3 regions of the Streptomyces sp. WAC03905 genome follow, and region 1 is predicted to be linked to each of the others. Evidence: riboswitches for the same ligand, from Rfam matches in the RefSeq annotation. Region 1 holds a riboswitch; each other region holds the start of a gene.
What was found. A riboswitch is a leader RNA that binds a small molecule or an ion and turns the genes downstream of it on or off. The one in region 1 is predicted to bind cobalamin.
Positions count from the first base shown of each region.

Region 2: another riboswitch for cobalamin. It lies ahead of AC2RP6_RS15110 (ribonucleoside-diphosphate reductase subunit alpha); the one in region 1 lies ahead of metE (5-methyltetrahydropteroyltriglutamate--homocysteine S-methyltransferase).
Region 3: another riboswitch for cobalamin. It lies ahead of AC2RP6_RS04625 (ABC transporter substrate-binding protein); the one in region 1 lies ahead of metE (5-methyltetrahydropteroyltriglutamate--homocysteine S-methyltransferase).

Region 1 covers NZ_JBXYDZ010000003.1:750,837-755,908, forward strand. The annotation lists gene metE (5-methyltetrahydropteroyltriglutamate--homocysteine S-methyltransferase) at 1-1,604, opposite strand, end outside; cobalamin riboswitch at 1,785-1,985, opposite strand; gene AC2RP6_RS06370 (CbtA family protein) at 2,143-2,970, opposite strand; gene AC2RP6_RS06375 (CbtB domain-containing protein) at 2,983-3,210, opposite strand; gene AC2RP6_RS06380 (enoyl-CoA hydratase) at 3,560-4,336, opposite strand; gene mmsB (3-hydroxyisobutyrate dehydrogenase) at 4,333-5,072, opposite strand, start outside.
Region 2 covers NZ_JBXYDZ010000003.1:2,850,104-2,855,175, forward strand. The annotation lists gene AC2RP6_RS15095 (carbon starvation CstA family protein) at 1-556, shown strand, start outside; gene AC2RP6_RS15100 (CstA-like transporter-associated (seleno)protein) at 553-750, shown strand; gene AC2RP6_RS15105 (GNAT family N-acetyltransferase) at 836-1,333, shown strand; cobalamin riboswitch at 1,385-1,506, shown strand; gene AC2RP6_RS15110 (ribonucleoside-diphosphate reductase subunit alpha) at 1,643-4,030, shown strand; gene AC2RP6_RS15115 (ribonucleotide-diphosphate reductase subunit beta) at 4,030-5,046, shown strand.
Region 3 covers NZ_JBXYDZ010000003.1:377,228-382,299, reverse strand. The annotation lists gene AC2RP6_RS04640 (glycoside hydrolase family 18 protein) at 1-393, opposite strand, end outside; gene AC2RP6_RS04635 (SMI1/KNR4 family protein) at 607-1,134, shown strand; gene AC2RP6_RS04630 (GNAT family N-acetyltransferase) at 1,305-1,778, shown strand; cobalamin riboswitch at 1,927-2,063, shown strand; gene AC2RP6_RS04625 (ABC transporter substrate-binding protein) at 2,106-3,101, shown strand; gene AC2RP6_RS04620 (FecCD family ABC transporter permease) at 3,098-4,126, shown strand; gene AC2RP6_RS04615 (ABC transporter ATP-binding protein) at 4,123-4,974, shown strand; gene AC2RP6_RS04610 (VOC family protein) at 4,947-5,072, opposite strand, start outside.

The DNA.
Region 1 (5,072 bases):
GGCGGGCGGACGTAGCGGGTGCCGTAGGACTGGACCCAGCCGTGCTGTGTGGCGAGGTACCCGGTGAGCTGCTCGGCGAAGTACTGCACCATGTCGTTGCGCTCGGGCTCGCCGTGCACCAGGACGTCGATGCCGGTCTTCTCCTGGAAGGAGATCACCTCTTCGATCTCGTCCTTGATGCGTGCCTCGTAGCCGGCCGTGTCGATGCGGCCGGCGCGCAGGTCGGCGCGGGCCACGCGCAGCTCGTCGGTCTGCGGGAACGATCCGATGGTGGTCGTGGGCAGCAGCGGCAGGCCCAGGTGTGCCCGCTGGGCGGCGGACCGCTCGGGGTAGGGCTGCGAGCGCCGTCCGTCGGCGTCCGTGATGGCCGCGGCGCGGGCCCGGACCGCGGGGTCGTGGGTGAGGGCCGAACTGGCGCGGGAGGCCAGGTCGGCGCGGTTCGCGGCGAGTTCCGCGGCGATGGCGTCCGTGCCCCGGGCCAGACCGCGGGCCAGGGTGGCGATCTCGGCCGTCTTCTGGCGGGCGAAGGCGAGCCAACGCCGGATCTGCGGGTCGATGTCCCGCTCGGCGGCGGCGTCCAGGGGAACGTGCAGCAGGGAGCACGACGCGGCGACGTCCAGCTGGTCGGCGAGACCGAGGAGGGTACCGAGGGTGGTCAGGGACTTCTGGTGGTCGTTGATCCAGATGTTGCGTCCGTTGACCACACCGGCCACCAGGCGCTTGCCGGGGAGCCCGCCGACGGCGGCGAGGTCGTCCAGGTTCGCCGCGCCGGCCTCGGTGAAGTCGAGGGCCAGGCCCTCTACAGGTGAGGCGGCCAGGACCTGGAGGGCCTGGCCGAGGCGGCCGAAGTAGGAGGCGACCAGCAGCTTGGGCCGGTCGGTCAGCGCGCCGAGGTCGCGGTAGGCGCGGGCGGCGGCGTTCAGATCGGCCGGAGTGCGGTCCTGGACCAGGGCGGGCTCGTCCAGCTGCACCCACTCGGCGCCGGCCGCCCGCAGGGCGGCGAGGACCTCGGCGTACACGGGGAGCAGCCGGTCCAGGAGCGTCAGCGGCTCGAAGTCGGCGGCCACGCCAGGAGCGGGCTTGGCCAGCAGCAGGTAGGTGATCGGGCCGACCAGGACCGGTCGTGCGGTGTGCCCGAGGGCGAGGGCTTCACGGAGTTCCGCGACCTGCTTGGCGGGGTCCGCGGTGAAGACGGTGTCGGGTCCGAGCTCGGGGACGAGGTAGTGGTAGTTGGTGTCGAACCACTTGGTCATCTCCAGCGGTGCCACGTCCTGGGTGCCGCGCGCCATGGCGAAGTAGCCGTCGAGTGCGTCGGCCGCGACCGCGGCCCGGTGGCGGGCGGGGACGGCGCCGACCATGACGCTGGCGTCCAGCACGTGGTCGTAGTACGAGAAGTCACCGGTCGGTACGTCGTGGAGGCCGGCGGCGGCGAGCTGCTGCCAGTTGGAACGGCGCAATGCGGCTGCGGTCTCCCGGAGGGCGTCGGCGGTGACGCGGCCCTTCCAGTAGCCCTCGACGGCCTTCTTCAGTTCGCGGTTCTGGCCCTGGCGGGGGTAGCCGTACACGGTGGCTCGTGCTGCCGCGGCTGCGGGCTTCGCTGTCACGGAACTCTCCTTCGCGAGATGTGTCCAGGAACATCCCGGCGACGGGACGCGGACGCGAAGGGAACGACGGAGCGGGCGGACCACGCCGCGGGGACGATGCCGCAGCTGCCGCTCGCTGTGTACGCCGACCCGCCCACGAGGTCACCGGGATGTCCGCACGCGGAATCGTCCGCACGCGGGCAACGGGCAGGTCTTCGGACTCGCGGGCACGCCTGCCGGTCTCCCGGCGGGCACCTACTGGCCGTCGCTTCCCAGGACCGTTGTCCGGTCCCAGTGCGTATGACGGCGGTCGTTCCCGCTCACCGCTGCGGGGCAGTCCCGGATTCCCACCGGGTTCCCTCTTACGACGCATCCCGCCTGGCGGACGGGGCGAACCAGCTGCACCGGCCACCCTAGGCGGATTTTCCGAAGCGCGAGCAGAACCGTCCACATTGCGGACCACATGATGGACAGAGGGACGTGGGCCGGGCAACGAACAGAGCCCTGCCGCTCCGGATTTCGGGGGCGGCAGGGCTCTGCAGGTGGTGCTGTGCGCGGATCAGCCGAGGGCGGGCACCTGCTGCCGGGCCGTCACTTCCGCGTCCTCGGTCCGCGTGGCGAGGAGTTTCTGGGCGAGGGCGCCGAAGACGATGGCGAACACCGTCCACAGGACGAGTTGGACGGCCAGGGAGGCGATCCGGAACTCCCACAGCAGGGCGGCGGGGAAACCGGGCTGGACGGCGTCGCTGTTGTCCGGCAGGAACACGAACGCCAGGGCGGTGGCGACGACGAAGGCGCCGGCCGCGGTGAGTGTCGCGTTCCAGTTGCCCAGGCGGGGTGCCAGTCGTCGCCCGAGGATGATCGCGCCGACGCCGAGCAGCACGCTCAGCAGGATCATCAGGAAGAACAGGGTGGTGCGTTGTCCGATCGTGTCCGGGTTGCCGACCGCCGGCGGGGTGGCCGGGTACTTGAGGAACGGTACGAGGTAGACGAGGGCGAACGCGCCCGCGCCGGTGAGCGCGGCCGTGGCCCGCGGGCTGAACCCGCCGACGCGGCCGAGGGCGAAGGAGAACGCCAGGGAGGCGATGCCGCCCAGCGCGACCCCGTAGACCAGGACGCCGGTGGCCAGGCCGGCCGTCGACTGGACCGGCCGGCTGACGAGTTCTTCCTCCTCCTCGGCGGCCGCGTCCGGCGCGGCCGCGCCGCCGTGACCGGCGTGACCGGCCGCGGGAGCCGCTTCCCCGGCGGCCGCGGCCTCCTCGACGGCGATGGAACCGCGGACCGGGGGCTCACCGACCACATAGGCGACGGCGAAGGCGAAGAGTCCGGCGATCAGGCCCGCGAGCATGCCGCGGACCAGGAGACCTCTGACAGTGGAGGCGTACATGTGCGCGGCCTCTCAGTGGCAGGGGAAGCCGAGCAGGTGGCGGCCGTCGTGCACCCACTCGTGCACGCCCTCGCCGGCGAACACGGCGGTGGCACCCTGCTCGGCACCGACGAAGTACAGGGCCACGAGCATCAGCAGGCCGACGAAGACCGCCCAGGGCAGTACGGCCTTGACGGGCAGCGGAGCCGACGGGGCGAGGGCGGGGGTGGATACGGCAGCGGAAGCGACGGCCTCGGCCATGATGGAACCTCCTCGGGGAACAACGCGTCCCATACGGTGGTGCAGGACGACGGTCCTCGGGTCTGACTCGCCGCGACGCCCCCCGGGAGGAGCCGCCGCAGCACACAGTGGCGCGACCATGCCGGATTCACACCGGACTTCCGTCTCGCCGTCGTCGCTATGTCTTTATGTCGCGTTGACGCTACCGCGTGGCGGGCCCCCGGCCAAGACCGTGAGTCCCTGATCACAGCGGGTGCCAGGGCGCGCAGTTCGGCCGCCGCACACCCACCGAAAACCCGGCGGCCCTCCCCGTGCCCAGTACCCGGTCCGGGGAAGGCTGGATCTGCCGGCCCCGGACGCGGGGGCGGGCTCAGCTGTGGGTGAAGTGCGGCGGGCGCTTGTCCACGAACGCGGACATGCCCTCCTTCTGGTCGGCTGTCGCGAACACCGCGTGGAACAGGCGGCGTTCGAAGCGGACGCCTTCGGCGAGGGTGGTCTCGAAGGCGCGGTTCACGGCGTCCTTGGCCATCATCGCGACCGGCTTGGACATCTCGGCGACGGTCGTGGCCACCGCGAGGGCCTCGGCGAGCAGTTCGCCGGCCGGCACGATACGGGAAACAAGCCCGGCTCGCTCGGCCTCGGCGGCATCCATGGTTCGCCCGGTGAGGCACAGTTCCATGGCTTTGGCCTTGCCGACGGCGCGGGTCAGGCGCTGGGAGCCGCCGATGCCCGGGATGACGCCGAGCTTGATCTCGGGCTGACCGAACTCGGCGGTGTCGGCGGCGAGCAGGATGTCGCAGAGCATCGCCAGCTCGCAGCCGCCGCCGAGGGCGTATCCGCAGACCGCTGCGAGGGTGGGGGTGCGTACCTGGCTCAGGCGGTCCCAGGCGCTGAACCAGTCCGAGAGGTACATGTCCATGTAGCTCTGCGGACGCATCTCCTTGATGTCGGCTCCCGCGGCGAAGGCCTTGGCGGAGCCGGTGAGGACGATGCAGCCGACGTCCGGGTCCCGGTCCAGCTCTTCCGTGGCGGCCACGACCTCGGTCATGACCTGGAGGTTGAGGGCGTTGAGGGCTTCGGGCCGGTTGAGGGTGAGGACGGCGACGCGGCCCTTGCGTTCCAGGAGGATGGTCTCGTAGGCGGTCATGCGGGGTTTCCGTTCTGCGGTCGGAGGGTGCGGACGATCGCCGAGAAGTCGAGCTCCGCGCCCTCGGCGGCGGCGAACGCCACGTACATTTCGGCGGCCTTGAGGCCCAGCGGCGCTTCCACACCGCCGGAGCGCAGTGCGTTCGCGGCGAGGCCGAGGTCCTTGGCCATCAGTGGGGCGGCGAAGCCGGGGCTGTAGTCGCGGTTGGCGGGGCTGGCCGGGACCGGTCCGGGGACCGGGCAGTTGACGGTGAGGGCCCAGCACTGGCCGGAGGCGGTGGAGGCGACGTCGTAGAGGGCCTGGTGGTCGAGACCGAGGCTCTCGGCGAGGACGAACGCCTCGCTGACTCCGATCATCGAGATCGCGAGGATCATGTTGTTGCAGATCTTCGCGGCCTGCCCGGCACCCGCGGCGCCGCAGTGCACCGCCTTTTTGCCCATGGCGTCGAGCAGCGGTTCGGCCGCGGCGAACTCGTCCGCCCCGCCGCCCGCCATGAAGGTGAGCGTGGCCGCCTCGGCACCGACCACCCCGCCGGACACCGGGGCGTCCAGTGCCCGGTGACCGGCCGCGACTACGGCCTCGTGGGCGGCACGGGCATCGGCCACGTCGATCGTGGAGCAGTCGACGAACAGGGTCCCCGGTCGCGCAGCAGCCAGCAGCCCCTGCTCACCGTAGAGGGCCAGAACGTGCCGGCCCGCCGGAAGCATGGTGATCACCACATCGGCTTCCGTCGCGG
Region 2 (5,072 bases), 2.1 Mb from region 1:
CGGCATCAACCAGCTCTTCCCGCTCTTCGGCATCGCCAACCAGCTGCTCGCCGCGGTCGCCCTGGCCGTCTGCACCACGCTGCTGGTGAAGTCCGGCCGGCTCAAGTGGGCGTGGGTGACGGGCGTGCCGCTGGTCTGGGACGCCACCGTGACCCTCACCGCGAGCTACCAGAAGGTCTTCTCCGACGACGTGAAGGTCGGCTTCTTCGCCCAGCGCGACAAGTACCAGGCCGGCATCGACGCCGACAAGGTCCTCGCCCCGGCCAAGAACATGGACGACATGCACACCGTCGTCACCAACGCCACGGTCGACGGCGTCCTGTGCGCCCTCTTCGCGGTCCTGATCATCGTGGTCCTCGCCGACGCGCTGCGGACCTGCCTCAAGGCCGTCCGCGACCCCGGTTCGGCGACGCTGTCCGAGGTCCCGTGGACCGAGTCGAAGATCGTGGCCCCGGCCGGTCTGATCGCCACCCCCGAGGAGCGGGCGGAGCTCGCCGCCGCCGCGGCGGCGGATCGCGACCCGGGCGGCGGGCAGGTCAAGGAGCCGGTGGGGTGAGCGGCGTACGCGCCGCCCTGGCCCGGGCGAGGTACTACGTACGGGAGTTCTCGGGGGAGGCCGCCTACGACCGCTACGTGGCCCACGCCCGCTCCCACGACCCGGACGCGGAGGTCCTCACCCGCCGCGCCTTCGAGCGCGCCCGCACCGACGCCCGCGAGGCGGACCCCCGCGAGGGCTTCCGCTGCTGCTGAGCCCCACCGACCGACAGGCCCCGCCGCACCCCGCGGCGGGGCCTGCGCGCGTCCCCCGCCGGGGACGTCCTGCACACTCGACCGCATGGACATGGTGATCAGAACGGCGGTGCCCGCCGACTACGAGACGCTGGGCGGGATCACGGCGCAGGCCTACCTCGCCGACGGGCACCTGGACTTCAACGAGGACGACGCCTATCTGCACGTGCTGCGCGACGTGGCCGGCCGTGCCGCACGGGCCGAGGTGCTCGTCGCCGAGCGCGACGGGCGGGTCCTGGGCGGGGTGACCTTCGCCGCACCCGGCAGCCCGCTCGCCGACATCGCCGGTCCGGACGAGGCGGAGTTCCGGATGCTGGCGGTCGCCCACGCGGCCCGGGGCCAGGGCGCCGGCGAGGCCCTGGTGCGGGCCTGCATCGAGCGGGCGCGGGCGATCGAGGGCGTCACGGGCGTCGTCCTGTCCACCCAGCGCAGCATGGCCGGGGCCCACCGGATCTACGTGCGGCTGGGCTTCGAGCGCACGCCGGAGCGGGACTGGGCGCCCATCGAGGGCCTGAAACTCCTGACGTACCGACTCAAGCTGTAGCCACGCCGACACTACATGTTGGGGGTGCCGCACAAGGGCGCCCCCACATGTATGCTCATGCCTGCTGTCGCCGCAGGGGAATCCGGTGGGAATCCGGAACTGTCCCGCAACGGTATGAAGTGTCCGACAACCGGACACCAAGTCCGATGACCTGCCGTCAGCGCGCCCGGATCGACCGAACCGGGTGCCGACACGTCCGGGCCTCGCGGTTGGGCCGGTGGACGCCGTGCGGTGTGCCCGTTCTGCCACGCCCGCATGCGCCCGCGCCCGCCCGCCGTTGCCCGGGCCGAGCGAGGGAGAGCTTCCGCCGTGACCATCGCGCCTTCCGCACCGCGCGCCGAGTCCGTTTCTGGCGACAACACCGAGGGCCCGGGGGCCACGCTGCTGCGTACCCTCACCGAACTGACGGCGGACCTCCCCGACACCGACCCCGGCCGCGTCGCCGCCGCCGCGCTCCGCGGCCGCAGTTCCGCCGCCGACGAGGCCGAACTGCGGGGGCTGGCCACCGAGTCCGCCGCCGGGCTGATCTCCGAGGACCCCGCGTACTCGAAGCTCGCCGCCCGCCTGCTGACGCTGGCCGTGCGCGACGAGGCCGCGAGCCAGGGCTCCACCTCCTTCTCCGCCTCCGTCGAGGTCGGCCACCGCGAGGGCCTGATCGCCGACCGCACCGCCGCGTTCGTACGCGCGCACGCGAGCCGCCTGGACGCGCTGGTCGAGCACACCCTCGCCGAGGGCGCCGACGACCGCTTCGGCTTCTTCGGCCTGCGCACCCTGCACAGCCGCTACCTGCTGCGCCACCCCATCACCCGTCAGGTCATCGAGACCCCGCAGTTCTTCATGCTGCGCGTGGCCTGCGGTCTCGCCGCGGACGAGAGCGTCCAGGCCGTCGAGGAAGTCGCCTCGCTCTACCGGCTGATGAGCCGCCTCGACTACCTGCCCTCCTCCCCGACGCTCTTCAACTCCGGCACCCGGCACCCGCAGATGTCCTCCTGCTACCTGCTGGACTCCCCGCTGGACGAGCTGGACTCGATCTACGACCGCTACCACCAGGTCGCGCGCCTGTCCAAGCACGCGGGCGGCATCGGCCTGTCGTACTCCCGCATCCGCGCCCGCGGTTCCCTGATCCGCGGCACCAACGGCCACTCCAACGGCATCGTGCCGTTCCTGAAGACCCTCGACGCCTCCGTCGCCGCGGTCAACCAGGGCGGCCGCCGCAAGGGCGCCGCCGCGGTGTACCTGGAGACCTGGCACGCGGACATCGAGGAGTTCCTGGAGCTCCGCGACAACACCGGTGAGGACCAGCGCCGCACCCACAACCTCAACCTCGCCCACTGGGTCCCCGACGAGTTCATGCGCCGCGTGAACGCCGACGCCGAGTGGTCGCTGTTCTCCCCGGCCGACGTGCCCGAGCTGGTCGACCTGTGGGGCGACGCGTTCGACGCCGCCTACCGCAAGGCCGAGGCGGACGGCCTGGCCCGCAAGACCATGCCCGCCCGCGACCTGTACGGCCGGATGATGCGCACCCTCGCGCAGACCGGCCAGGGCTGGATGACCTTCAAGGACGCCTCCAACCGGACGGCGAACCAGACCGCCGAGCCGGGCACCGTCGTCCACTCCTCGAACCTGTGCACCGAGATCATCGAGGTCACCGACGACGGCGAGACGGCCGTCTGCAACCTCGGCTCGGTCAACCTGGGCGCCTTCGTGCTCACGGACACGGGCGAGATCGACTGGGAGCGCCTCGACGAGACCGTCCGCACGGCCGTCACCTTCCTCGACCGCGTGGTGGACATCAACTTCTACCCGACCGAGCAGGCCGGCCGCTCCAACGCCCGCTGGCGTCCGGTGGGCCTGGGCGCGATGGGCCTCCAGGACGTCTTCTTCAAGCTCAAGCTGCCCTTCGACTCCCCCGAGGCGAAGGCGCTGTCCACCAAGCTCTCCGAGCGCATCATGCTGGCCGCGTACGAGGCCTCCTGCGACCTCGCCGAGCGCAGCGGCCCGCTGCCCGCCTGGGAGCAGACCCGCACCGCGCGCGGTGTCCTGCACCCGGACCACTACGGCGTCGAGCTGAACTGGCCGGAGCGCTGGGACGCGCTGCGCGCCCGCGTCGCCGAGACCGGCATGCGCAACTCCCTGCTGCTGGCGATCGCCCCGACGGCCACGATCGCCTCGATCGCCGGCGTCTACGAGTGCATCGAGCCGCAGGTCTCCAACCTCTTCAAGCGCGAGACCCTCTCGGGCGAGTTCCTCCAGGTGAACGGCTACCTGGTGGAGGAGCTGAAGGCGCTCGGCGTGTGGGACGCCCAGACCCGTGAGGCGCTGCGCGACTCCTCGGGCTCGGTGCAGGGCTTCGGCTGGATCCCGGCCGAGGTGCGCGAGCTGTACCGCACGGCGTGGGAGATCCCGCAGCGCGGCCTGATCGACATGGCGGCGGCCCGTACGCCGTTCCTCGACCAGTCGCAGTCGCTGAACCTGTTCCTGGAGACGCCCACCATCGGCAAGCTCAGCTCGATGTACGCGTACGCCTGGAAGCAGGGCCTGAAGACCACGTACTACCTGCGCTCGCGCCCCGCGACGAAGATCGCCCGCGCCGCGCAGGCCGCCACCGCCGCTCCGGTGGCCCTCCCGCAGGCCGTCGACGCCGAGGCGCTGGCCTGCTCCCTTGAGAACCCCGAGTCCTGCGAGGCGTGCCAGTAATGAGCTCCACCGACAAGAAGAACCTCCTGGACCCGGGCTTCGAGCTGACGCTCCGTCCGATGCGCTACCCGGACTTCTACGAGCGCTACCGGGACGCGATCAAGAACACCTGGACCGTCGAGGAGGTCGACCTCCACTCGGACGTCGCGGACCTCGCGAAGCTGACGCCCGCCGAGCAGCACATGATCGGCCGTCTGGTCGCGTTCTTCGCGACGGGCGACTCGATCGTCTCGAACAACCTGGTGCTGACCCTCTACAAGCACATCAACTCCCCGGAGGCGCGCCTGTACCTGTCGCGCCAGCTGTTCGAGGAGGCCGTGCACGTCCAGTTCTACCTGACGCTGCTCGACACCTACCTGCCCGACCCGGACGACCGTGCGGCCGCCTTCGACGCGGTCGAGGAGATCCCGTCGATCCGCGAGAAGGCGCAGTTCTGCTTCAAGTGGATGGACTCGGTCGAGAAGATCGAGCGGCTGGAGACGCAGGCCGACCGCCGCCGCTTCCTGCTGAACCTGATCTGCTTCGCGGCGTGCATCGAGGGCCTGTTCTTCTACGGCGCCTTCGCGTACGTGTACTGGTTCCGCTCGCGCGGTCTGCTGCACGGCCTGGCCACCGGCACCAACTGGGTGTTCCGTGACGAGACCATGCACATGAACTTCGCCTTCGAGGTCGTGGACACGGTCCGCAAGGAGGAGCCCGAGCTCTTCGACGACGCGCTCCAGCAGCAGGTCACCGACATGCTGAAGGAGGCCGTGGAGGCGGAGCTGCAGTTCGGCCGCGACCTGTGCGGCGACGGCCTGCCGGGCATGAACACCGAGTCGATGCGCGAGTACCTGGAGTGCGTCGCGGACCAGCGCCTGGTCCGGCTCGGCTTCCCGCCGGTGTACGGCTCGCAGAACCCGTTCTCGTTCATGGAGCTGCAGGGCGTCCAGGAGCTGACGAACTTCTTCGAGCGCCGCCCGTCGGCCTACCAGGTCGCGGTCGAGGGCACGGTCGACCTGGACGAGGACTTCTAGGGGCACCGGGGCACCGAGAGCCGGGA
Region 3 (5,072 bases), 370 kb from region 1:
GAGCTCGCGCAGCTGGTTGAAGTTGCCGGCGAGGGGCTGGTCCCAGGTGTCGGCGACCCCGTCGACGGAGTTCGCGGCGTCGAGCGGACGGGCGTAGTCGGCCCAGGCGTCGGCCTCGCCGGGCACGTTCCCGGTGAAGCACTTGCCGTCCGCGCTGACGTTGCCGAAGGCGTAGTTGATGTGGGTGAGTCTGCCGGCGGAGCCGTTCGCGTCGAGGTCCTGGACCTGGAAGTCCCTTCCGTAGACGCCCCATTGGGTGAAGTAGCCGACCTTCTTGTACGAGCGGCCGGCTCCTCCGTGGGCGGACGCGTCCCCGTCGGCGGGGGCGAAAGCGGTCAGGAGGGAGAGGGAACAGGCGGCTACGGCCAGTCTGCCGAGCATGCTGCGGCGCATGGGCTTCCTTTGCGGATGCGAGGAGTGGGCGTGAGCGCGTGCGGCGGTGCATGCCGGAAACTATTGGTCTGGACCAGAGCGGTCAAGGGGGTGGCCGAAACCGGTCGCTCCCGAGCGGCGAGGGGGCCCGATGCCCTCGGGGACCGCCCGCGGCGGCTTCCTCCCGACCCCCTTGATCGAACTGCGGCCGCAGCGCCTCGGTAGTGTGTGCGAGTGACGCTCACCGACGACCGACAGTTCCCCGCCGCGCTCGCGGCCGCCATGGCGGCGCCTTTCGACTACGCGGAGGGCGACGGCGTCGACTTCGAGCCCTTCGAGGCCTTCCTGTCCGCCGAGGACACCACGGACTGGTTCCGGGCCTGGACCGGCAACAACGAGCTGGACGGCGGCGTCTTCCGCGTCTTCGGCCAGGACGGCACGGGCGGGTACGCGGCGTTCTGGCTCGTCCGGCCGGGGCTGGCGGTGGCGGACCAGCCGGTGGTGTTCCTCGGGTCCGAGGGGGAGACGGCCGTCGTGTCCCGCGATCTGGGCGACTTCCTGTGGCTGCTGGCCGACGGCTGCGGACCGTACGAGGCGGCCGCGCCGTACGGCGCCGCCTGGACCTCGCGCCCGGACGAGGCGCTGACGGCCGTGGCCGAGCGGTTCGCTCCCGACGCGCGCCGCACGGCGGGCGCCGTGATCGAGCTGGCGGCCGAGGAGTTCCCCGATTTCGACGACACCATCCTGGAGCTCTGCCGCTGACGCCGCGGGGCGGCCAATTCGCTGGAACCCCGGCGCGCTTGCGCACCTGGACCGAGTGAGGCCCGGTCCTGCCGTCCGACCGGGAAGCCCCGCACGCCGGCCGGCCGGCGTGCGTGCCTAAAGTTCGTGCTGTATGCAGCCAGTTGGGGAGCCCCAGGAGGACACCGACCATGCAGCCCCGTACGGCGACCGCCGCCGACATACCCGAACTGATCCGGCTCAGGGCCGCCGCGCTCGACGCCCTCGGCGTCGACCCCGGACCGGCCGACGCGCCGTGGCGGGCCATCGCCCGCGGCTGGTTCGCCGAACGGGTCGCGGGGGACCGGTCCGACTGCACCTGTCTGGTCGTCGGCGGCGGGCCCGGTGAGCCGCTGCTGGCCGCGGGCATGGCCTGGGTGACGTACCACCTGCCCGGGCCGCGGTGGCCGGACGGGCGGCGCGGCTACATCGACGGCATGGTCACGGAGGCGGCGGCCCGCGGGCAGGGCCATGCGGGACGGATCGTCGCCGGGCTGGTCGAGTGGCTGAACGGACTCGGCGTCCACTACGTCCAACTGCACGCCAGCTCCGCGGGCGAGCCCGTGTACCGTGCCGCGGGCTTCGTCCCCGCCCGGTACCCCGGGATGGACCTGATCACGACGTAGGTCGTGCCCGCCGGCCGCGCGGCCCGTCGGGCATCACCGGCGTCCCGGGCCGGTCGTTCCGGCGGTGGGCCGAGGAGGACGCGCACCTGGTCCGCTGAAGCCACGGGGACCCCCGCCGAATCCGGCCCCCACCCCACCCCACGTGGGCGTTCTGGCAGACTGGGCGCGTAACCAGGCGGTGCAGGACAGGAAACCGGTGCGATTCCGGTGCGGTCCCGCCACTGTGACCGGTCTCCCCACGCGGGAGACCGGGAGTCAGACACTGACGCACCGCCCCTGCTCCTTCACGTCGACCAGGGGACGCGGATCCCCCGGAGAGGCCCCGCCATGTCGCGTTCCCGCGCCGCCCTGCGCGCGTTCACCCCCCTCGCGCTCCTCATATCCCTGACCGGCTGCGCCGGTTCACCCGGGGCCGGCCCGGACAGTGCCACCGGCGACCCCGCCGCCGCGCCCGGTTTCCCGTACACCGTCACCAACTGCGGTGTGAGCAGCACCTACCAGGCTCCGCCGCGGCGCGCCGTCACCATGAACCAGCACTCCACCGAACTGCTGCTCGCCCTCGGCCTGGGGGACCGCATCACCGGCACCGCCTACCTCGACGACGCCGTACTGCCCGCCTACCGGCCCGCCTACGACAAGATCAAGGTGCTGGCCGAGGAATACCCCTCCAAGGAGGTCCTCCTCGGAGCCGACCCCGACTTCGTCTACGGCGGCTACGCCAGCGCCTTCGACAAGGCACAGGGCCGCGACCGCGAGGGACTCGCCCGCACCGGCATCAACTCCCGCCTCAACGTGGAGTACTGCACCGAAGGGGCCGTCGGCCTCGACCAGCTCCGGACCGAGATCACCGAGGTCGCCCGGACCTTCGGCGTGCCCGACCGCGGAACGGAGCTCATCGCGGACGAGCAGCGCCGCATCGACGCCGTGACCGCACGGGTCAAGGACCGCCCCCGGCCGACCGTCTTCGCCTACGACTCCGGCGAGGCATCCGCCTCCACCTCCGGCGGCAACGGCATAGGCAACGAGATCATCTCCCTGTCCGGCGGCACGAACGTCTTCGCCGACCTCAAAGACACCTTCGGCGACGTCGCCTGGGAGAAGGTCATCGAGCGCAAGCCCGAGGTCGTCCTCATCTACGACTACGGCGGCACCACCGTCGAGGCCAAGAAGCAGCGACTCCTGAACGACCCGGCCCTCGCCGAGGTGCCCGCCGTCAAGAACCGGCGGTTCGTCGTGCTGCCGCTCTCCTCCGTCGTCCTCGGCGTCCGGGTGGCGGACGCCGTGGAGGCGCTGGGCGGCCAGCTCCACCCGAACGCCGCGTGAGGCAGCGCACCGGGGCGGTCCTCGCGGTACTCACCGCCGCGCTCGCCGCGTCGGCCCTCGCCGGCCTGGCGCTGGGCCCCGTACGGATCGCCCCCGACCGGGTGCTCGACATCGTCCTCGGCGGTCTCGCCGGGGACCGGCCCACCGGAGCCTTCGCCTCCATCGTGTGGGACGTGCGCATGCCGCGGATCCTGCTCGGCGCCGTCGTAGGAGCGGGGCTCGCCGTGGCGGGCACCGTGCTCCAGGCCCTCGTACGCAACCAGCTCGCGGACCCCTTCCTGCTCGGGGCCTCCTCCGGCGCCTCCGCCGGAGCCGTCCTCGTGATCGTCTTCGGCTCGGCCGCCGCCGGATTCGGCATGGGCGTACCGCTGGCCGCGTTCGCCGGCTCCATGGCAGCGCTCGTCGCCGTCTACGCCATGGCACGGCGCGGCGGCACCATGACCACCGGCCGGCTGATCCTGGCCGGCGTGGCCGTCCAGTACATCCTGTCCGCCCTCACCAGCCTCGTCCTCGTCCTCGCCGCGCACCCCGACCAGATCCGCTCCGTGCTCTTCTGGACCCTCGGCGGACTCGGCGGGGCGCGCTGGGAGGAACTGGCCCTGCCCGCCGCAGCGCTGATCGTCGGAGGGGCACTGCTCCTCACCCTCGCCCGGCCGCTCGACCTGCTCCTCGCCGGGGAGGAGGGCGCGCACACCCTGGGCCTGGACACCGGACGCTTCCGCGCCGCGGTGTTCGTCCTGACCTCACTGGTCATCGGCGTGCTCGTCGCCTGCAGCGGGGCGATCGGCTTCGTCGGGCTGATGGTCCCGCACGCCGCCAGGATGGCCGTGGGCGCCGGCCACCGGGCACTGCTGCCGGTCGCCGCGCTCGGCGGTGCGGTGTTCCTGGTCCTGGCCGACCTGGTCGCCCGTACCGCCGCCGCCCCCGAGGAGATACCGGTGGGCGTGGTCACCGCCCTCGTCGGCGGGCCCTGCTTCCTCTGGATGCTGCGCCGCTCCACCCGCACCGAAGGAGTGACCGGATGACCGCGACGACCGAACCGTCCGGGTCGACCGGGCCGATCGCGCCGCCCGCGACGGCCGGCGCCTCCCGGCCGGTGGGACTCGCCGTCGAAGGCCTGAGCCACGAGACCGACGGACACACCCTCCTCCACGGGATCGACCTCACCGCCCGGCCCGGCGAGACGGTGGGGGTGGTCGGCCCCAACGGCAGCGGCAAGACCACCCTGCTGCGCTGCGTCTACGGCACCCTGCGGGCGACCGCCGGCCGGGTGCTGCTGGACGGCGCGGACGCGGACGCGCTCACCGTCAAGGAACGGGCGCGGCGCGTTGCGGTGGTGCCGCAGGACGCCACCGGCACCTTCGGGCTGACCGTCCGAGAGGTCGTCGCCATGGGGCGCAGCCCGCACAAGCGCTTCTGGCAGCAGGACGGTCCGGACGACGTACGGCGCGTCACGGGAGCCCTGGAGACCGTGGGCGCCGGCCCCTTCGCGGACCGCCGCTTCGACGAACTGTCCGGCGGCGAACGGCAACGCGTCCTGGTGGCCCGCGCCCTCGTCCAGGACCCGGGGCTGCTCGCCCTCGACGAGCCGACCAACCATCTGGACATCCGCTACCAGCTGGAGGTCCTCGGCCTGGTCCGGGCACTGCCCGCGACCAGCCTGCTCGTCCTGCACGACCTCAACCTCGCCGCCGCCTTCTGCGACCGGCTGTACGTCCTGTCGGGCGGCCGCGTCGTCGCCTCGGGGCCGCCGCGTGCGGTGCTCACCGAAGAACTGCTGGCCGAGGTCTACGGAGTGCGCGCCCGGGTCGGGATCCACCCCGACACGGGCGCGCCCAACGTCGTCTACCTGCCCGCCGTCACGGGTTCCTGATACCCGTAGGGGCGCGTGATGATCTCCATCCCGTGCCCCGCCGGGTCCGTGAAGTACACGCCGCGACCCCCGTCGTTGTGGTTGATCTCGCCGGGGAT